2 linked regions of the Rhodopseudomonas sp. BAL398 genome follow. The protein of the gene in region 2 interacts with the protein of the main gene of each other region in a pairwise test. Links are inferred from orthologs where the notes say so. Each region holds a gene or a part of one and is shown on either strand. Other genes may lie near its edges.

The links.
Region 1: the proteins of dsbD (region 2) and RBJ75_RS29390 interact in binary tests that used the Escherichia coli proteins (3 or more experiments, as listed by UniProt). The link is inferred for Rhodopseudomonas sp. BAL398 from one-to-one orthologs.

What each region holds. Positions count from the first base shown.
Region 1 is NZ_CP133114.1:188,865-192,083, forward strand. The notes cover bases 45-2,945. They hold RBJ75_RS29390 (DsbE family thiol:disulfide interchange protein), read right to left. Parts: upstream 1,845-2,945; coding sequence 1,245-1,844; downstream 45-1,244. Other genes in these bases: RBJ75_RS29380 (hypothetical protein), read right to left, coding at 45-149; RBJ75_RS29385 (TlpA family protein disulfide reductase), read right to left, coding at 589-1,245; RBJ75_RS29395 (DUF411 domain-containing protein), read right to left, coding at 2,008-2,451; RBJ75_RS29400 (hypothetical protein), read right to left, coding at 2,510-2,945. In the rest of the region: more of RBJ75_RS29380, read right to left, coding at 1-44; more of RBJ75_RS29400, read right to left, coding at 2,946-2,953; RBJ75_RS29405 (c-type cytochrome), read right to left, coding at 3,132-3,219. UniProt on the Escherichia coli protein: Involved in disulfide bond formation. Catalyzes a late, reductive step in the assembly of periplasmic c-type cytochromes, probably the reduction of disulfide bonds of the apocytochrome c to allow covalent linkage with the heme.
Region 2 is NZ_CP133111.1:3,507,691-3,511,000, reverse strand. The notes cover bases 272-3,263. They hold dsbD (protein-disulfide reductase DsbD), read right to left. Parts: upstream 2,666-3,263; coding sequence 878-2,665; downstream 272-877. Other genes in these bases: RBJ75_RS16535 (response regulator), read left to right, coding at 2,801-3,263; RBJ75_RS16545 (DsbA family protein), read right to left, coding at 272-858. Outside these bases: RBJ75_RS16550 (L,D-transpeptidase), read right to left, coding at 1-65; more of RBJ75_RS16545, read right to left, coding at 214-271; more of RBJ75_RS16535, read left to right, coding at 3,264-3,310. UniProt on the Escherichia coli protein: Required to facilitate the formation of correct disulfide bonds in some periplasmic proteins and for the assembly of the periplasmic c-type cytochromes.

The sequences.
Region 1 (3,219 bases), on a different replicon or contig from region 2:
CGGCCTTGCATCATCCCGCCATGCTCGCCTTGCATCATGTCGCAGTGCTCGTTCTGCATCGCCCCTTCCTCGGCGTAGAGGGGCGACGCGGTTGAAACGCTCGCGGCAACAATGAACGCGAGCAAGAGCGGTGTTGTGATCTTACGCATGGGAGTCTGTCCTTTCGTTGAGTGCCTGAAGCTGTTTGACTTGCGATGATTGAGGTTGATCAACCACGCCGTGGCAGCAACTTGAGCCGCTCGCCGTTGGCTGGTCCATCTTGGCAACCCCAAGCACGCCGGTCGATGTCGCAGAGTTCGCCGCATCGCCTGATACTGTCGATTGCGCTTTGTTGGACCGGCACATCGCGCATACGCCAAACCCGCACATCACCAGGCAAGGCAGCGTACTGAGAATGACCGGCGCAAGGCCGGCTGCCACCAGCCACCCCCAGCCTCCGAATGATAGTCCGGCAATCACGGCGAGACTGCCGAGCGCCAGAAGAGCCCATCGGTTGCCAAGATAGTATCGTGCCGCGTTGAGTACATCCCGCCGAGCGACGGCTCAGCCGTCGCGGTGGTTCGTGGTAACGTCATGCGATCTCCTCCTTCATGGTTGCCTGTTGCTATCGGTGCCACCGGCTGGAATGCCAACGCTGCGTTTGCCGCAGGGTGGCGTTGCGGCTAATTTTGATTCTTTCGAGAACGGCGCCGCGGCATCTCTCGCAATCACGCAACGAATGACTTCAGTGATCTCTGGCGCATCCCACTCGGCAGGTCCGATAAGCCTGCCGATCTCCCGACCCTCGCGATCGATCAGCAGTGTCGTCGGAAGGCCTACCGCTCCCAGGTCGCGCGTTGTCTTTGCCGAACTGTCAAGGTACATCGCAAGCTTTCTAATTCCGATCTCGGCAAAGAACTTGCGTACCGCATCCATGCGGCGGTCGATCGACAGCGCCACCACCTCGAAGTCAGTTCCTCCCAACTTGGTCTGCAGCCGGTCGAGCGTCGGCATCTCCTTGCGGCACGGTACGCACCAGGTCGCCCAGATATTGAGGAGCACCACCTTGCCGCGAAAATCGGTTAGACTTCGGGACTGGCCATTGGCGTCCTCGAACTGGATCGCCGCAAGCGGCTTGGGTCTTTCGTTGACCGTGAGATGCCTGCTCGGCTCCTGTGCCGCCGCAATTGTCCATGTCGCAACAACGAGGACCGTTGCCGCGAAGCAGAGAACCACACCACGTACGAGCGATCGTTTCACGGACATCATGGTTGCCGCAGCTTTCGGATCAGTGGAAGAATCGTGTCCTCGAGCACCTTTGGCGTCACCGCTCCGATGTGTTTGTAAGCAATACGGCCATCCTTGGTGATGACGAAGGTTTCGGGCACGCCGTAAACCCCCCAGTCGATCGCTACACGTCCGTTGCGGTCGGCACCGGTGCGGGCATAAGGATCGCCCATCGTGTTGAGCCATCGCGCAGCATCATCGGGCTGGTCCTTGTAGTTGAGCCCATGAATGGCAACGATACCCTTGGCCTTCAACTGCATGAATATGGGATGCTCTTCCCGGCAAGCGGTGCACCATGAGGCAAAGACATTCACTAGTGACACTTCGCCGTTGAGATCGGCACTAGCCAGACCAAGCGTGCGGCCCTTGACCGGCGGCAGCGTGAATTCTGGTACCGGTTTCCCGATCAGCGCCGACGGGATCGCGCTGGGGTTGCGAGTCATCCCCCAGGCAAGCACGACTGCGACTCCCAGAAAAATCGTGAGGGGGGCGATTAGGACAATCCGTCGGATTCCCGCATGCGCACCGCCACCAACAAGGCCGGGTGTGGCAAGAACCGGCTGGGTGCCTGTTTCCATTCCAAATGCTGTCGATGGCCAGCGCCAGTACCGTCGCAACAGGAGCACGATACCGGCCAAGATGGCCGATACGAGGAGTAAGCCCGTTGCGGCGATCGCCAGTAAAGCGGACTCCCAACCTAACTCGGATTCACCCATGGCCAGCATCGTTGATGCTCCGGTTCTACTCGGTCGCAAAGACCTTCCCGGGCGCGGCATCGCTCCCGATTTCATAGACCGGAAGCGGTCCTGTCTTGTGGCCGGTCATTCCCGGCGTCCCCGCGGGCATCCCCGGTATTGAAACGCCGACGATAGCTGGATGTTCGGCCAAAAGCTTCTTGATGACTTCAGCGGACACATGGCCTTCGACGGCATACTTGCCGATCACTGACACATGGCAGCCCTCGAATTGTTCCGGAACGTGCAACTGCTTCCGGATCACCGCGAGATCCTGCTTCGAATCGACCGTGACTTCGAAACCTGCACCGCGCAAATACTCAGCATAATCCAGGCAACAGCCGCAGTTCGGATTTCTGTACAGTGTGACCTTTGTTTTCTCTTGCGCGACGGCTGGCATTGCCACCAATCCCAACAAAAGCGATGCAAGCAGTATTTTGACTATTCTCATTTTCCGTCTCCGAATGGATATTTCTTCTTTGCGAGAGGTAGATCTAGCGTGGTGCTGCTCAACCGATGAAAGAACTGATTTCGCGCGGGGCGGCGAACACGACGAACGCCCGGTCGCTACTGGTGGGCATCAAAACCGGGGTGTGTTCGGCTGGTCCATGATCGCTGGCATCGGTCTTGAAATGCAGGTCGAATTCCGAGTACGAGACCACTTTCCCGGAAGCCGTAACAACGCGATAAGTATCGCCGAGCTTACTGATTGAGACGACCTGATGTTCCGGGCCGAGCGTTCTCAAATCCATGGTCGCCGCCGCTGGAGCGCGGGCGGTAGGCTTCAGGTTCTCTCGAGAAACACGTGACTTATCGCTTCCAATGTTTGCGGCAAGCGCTTCGTCACTGTAGCCACGACGGGTCAACGTCAAGGTCGCTGCAATGCTCGCAACCGTGGCAAGAAATGAGCGGCGGCGAAGCAGCCGACCTTTAGATGAATCAATGTCAGACATGATATTGCCCTTTTGCTAGTCGCGATTGCGACCTCGTTGAGGATGTCGAATGATCGTTCTCTGTCTTTGACATAGGCGATGCTCTTCACGTGTCGACCAGCGCTGTCAGCGTTTATCGATCCAATGCAATGCAGTCATGTCCTAGCATCGGCGATCTCGCTCCCTTGGCGTAGTGCGTTCAACATTTTTTCTCGACCAAACTTCCGATTTCATCCAGATTTGAAAATACGACCGACGCGCGATCCCCCTGCATCCCGCCATGCACA
Region 2 (3,310 bases):
GGATCCATCTCGCTGACATTCAGCGCGGCGACCTGATGCGGCTCACTCACAGGGGCCGCATACATCTTCTCCGCCACGGGATTGGATAGCGCGACCGGGCTCGGCGTGGATGTCGTCGTGCATCCGGCCAACACCGCCATGCCGGCCACGATCAGACCCGCTCGCCATAAACGTGATGTCAAAACCGGGCGGCTTGCTGCTGATTTTGCCACCCTATTTCATCGCCTGCTTGCGCGCGTCGGCGATGGCCAGCTTGAACTGGTCATAGGTGAGGGCCGAGGTGACCCGGAAGCGTCCGACGATATAGGCTGGCGTGCCTTGCAGCTCCAAGGATTCGGCTTGCGCCAGATGCGCCCGCAGCATCGCGTTGATCTCCTCGCCATGCTTCTTCAAGTCGGCGTCGAGCTTCGCCATGTCGACACCGGAATTGCGGATCGCGTCCAGCATGCGCTCCTGCGGAATCTTCGGTCCCGGGATCGCCATCAGGGCGGCATGAACCGCGTCATACTTGCCCTGATACTTGGCCGCCAGCGCCATCTGCGCGCCGTAGACCGAGGCCTTGGTGAGGATCGGCCAATCCTTGTAGACGAGGCGAATCTGGCCATCCTCCTTGACCACGCGCTCAAGGTCGGGCTCGGCCTTCTTGCAGAACGGGCAATTGTAATCGAAGAAGGTCACGATGGTCAGAGTGCCCTTGGGATTGCCGGCGGTCGGCGCATTGGGATCGTTGAGGATTGCTTCGGCCGACGGTTCGGCGCTTTGCGCCGCTGCGGGCGAAAATCCCGACGGCAGCAGCAAGGCCAACGCAAACACAGGGGCAAGACAGGGAGCAAGAGAGGTCGCAAGATTGAATCGCATCGCATGTCTCCGGGGGTGATCAGGTGGGGTTTTGCAGCTGCCGCAGGCGGGCCGTGAACAACTCGCGTCCGACGGCGCCGATGAAGCGTGTATCGGGTAGTTCCGCGCCGTTTTGCGGATCGAGAAAGACCACCGTGGGCGGACCGACCACGCCGTATTTTCCCATCAGCGACTGGATATCCTGGTTGTAGTCCGTCGCATCGGCGCGGATCAGCGTGAAGCCGCGCAGCTGCGCGATCACGTCAGGATTCGAGAAAATATTGCGGTCCATCACCTTGCATTCGACGCACCAGTCGGCGGAGAAATCGAGCACCACCAGCTGTCCGTTGCGGCGCGCGGACGCGATGGCCTGATCGAGCGCGCGGGTGGTCTTGACGATTTCGAACGGCGCTTGATGCGCGGCTTGCGCCGACGCCAGTGATGGCAGGCCGACCAGCGCGGCCAATCGGTCGGACGATCCATTCAGCGACGCGATCATTGTGACCACGCCGACGCCGAGAATCAGCATGCCGATGCTGGCGACAACCGCTTGCCATGATCGTCGAAGCTGCGGCCGGCGAAACAGCGTGGCGGCGATCGCCGCGCCCGCGCCAGCCAGGCAAAGGCCGATCAGCAGGCCGGTCGCCCATTGCGGGATCACCCGCGACAGCATCCACACCGCCATGCCGACAAAGACCAGGCCGAAGACATATTTCACCTTCGCCAGCCATGGCCCCGATCTCGGCAGCAGGCTGGCGCCGAAGGTGCCGAACATCAGCAGCGGCAGCCCCATGCCGGTGCCGAGCGCGAACAGCGCCGCGGCGCCGCGCACGACGTCGCCGGTCTGCGCGACATAGACCAAGGCGGCGGCGAGCGGCGGCGTGACGCAGGGGCCGACGATCAGGGCCGATCCGAAGCCCAGCGCGGCCGCGCCGCCCAGCGAGCCGCCGCGCCCGCTTCCGGCGCCAAGAAAGCGCGTCTGCCACGACGCCGGCAGTTGAAGATCGAACAGGCCGAACATCGACAGCGCCAATGCGACGAAAACGCCGCTCATCAATCCCAACGCGAGCGGCGTCTGCAACGCCGCCTGCAAATTCTGTCCCGACCACGCCACCGCAACGCCCAGTGCCGCATAGGCGGACGCCATCGCCAGCACATAGACGCCCGACAGCGCAAAGCCGCGCGTCGCGGTGAGCCCTTCGCCGGATCGGGCCAGCATGCCCGACAGAATGGGAATCATCGGGAACACGCAGGGCGTGAAGGCCAGCAGCAGGCCGAAGCCGACAAAGGCGAGCAGCATCGGGACGAAGCCGCCGCGCAATCCCGGCTCGGCGGAATCGATCGGTGATCCCGTCTCGCTGCGCGCTTGGCTGAGATCGAGATCGGAGGTCCAGTTGCTGACGGTTGAGGTCGGCGCCTTCGGCGGCGGGGCGCTCGCGGACAATTCCAGCGACGCCGTATCGACGCTGCGCCGGATCGGCGGATAGCAGATGCCCTGCTCGGCGCAGCCCTGATAGGAGACGGCGAGCCTCGCATGGGCCTGCGCCACGGCGCGCGGAATGCTGGCCTGCGCCCGGCGGTGATAGACTTCGGTGCGCCCGAAGGATGGGTCGTCCTTGATCTCGCCCGGCAGCGTCGTGATCTCGACCCCGGTTCCGTCTGCCGTCGTCACCGCGATCTTGTCGCGATAAAGATAGTTTCCCGGCGCGATCGACCAGTCCAGCAGCAGCGCGCCGTCGGGGCCGCGCGTCGCCGCGAGGTGAAAGACCTTGTCGGGCCCGGCAGGCTGTTGCCCGAGGCTGGCCGCGCTGGCGAGCGGTGACAGCATCGCCGCGAGAGCCAGTCTGAGTATCCAATGGCGCATTGCTCGTCCCAGGTTGTACAAGCGCTGGGTCGGCTTCGCACCTTAAGGCAGCCTTAAGCCACGCTTGGCAAAGCGCTGACCGGGCATAACGAGGGCGTGATGAGAATTCTGATCATAGAGGACGATCTCGTTCTGCTGGACGGCTTGAAGGCCGGGTTGGCGCTGCTCGGCGCGACCGTCGACACCGTGGCGTGCTGCGCCGATGGCTACGCGGCGCTATCGTCGACGAGCTTCGATGCCGTGGTGCTCGACCTGATGCTGACCGACGGATCGGGGCTCGATCTGCTGCGGCGGGTGCGATCCGAGGGCAATAACGTTCCGGTTCTGCTGCTGACCGCGCTCGATGAAATCGGCGATCGCATCAAGGGCCTCGATTCCGGCGCCGACGATTATCTGGGCAAGCCGTTCGATCTCGATGAACTCGGCGCGCGGGTTCGGGCGATCGTGCGCCGCAAGGAGGGGCGCGTCACCCCGACCTTGCGCTTCAACGGCATCGAGCTCGACCCCGCGACGCTTGCGGTCAGCGTCGACGCCAAACCCGTCCAGCTGTCGCGCCGGGAATTCGCCGTGCTGGCGACGCTGCTGGAACGCCCGGGGACCACCAGATCG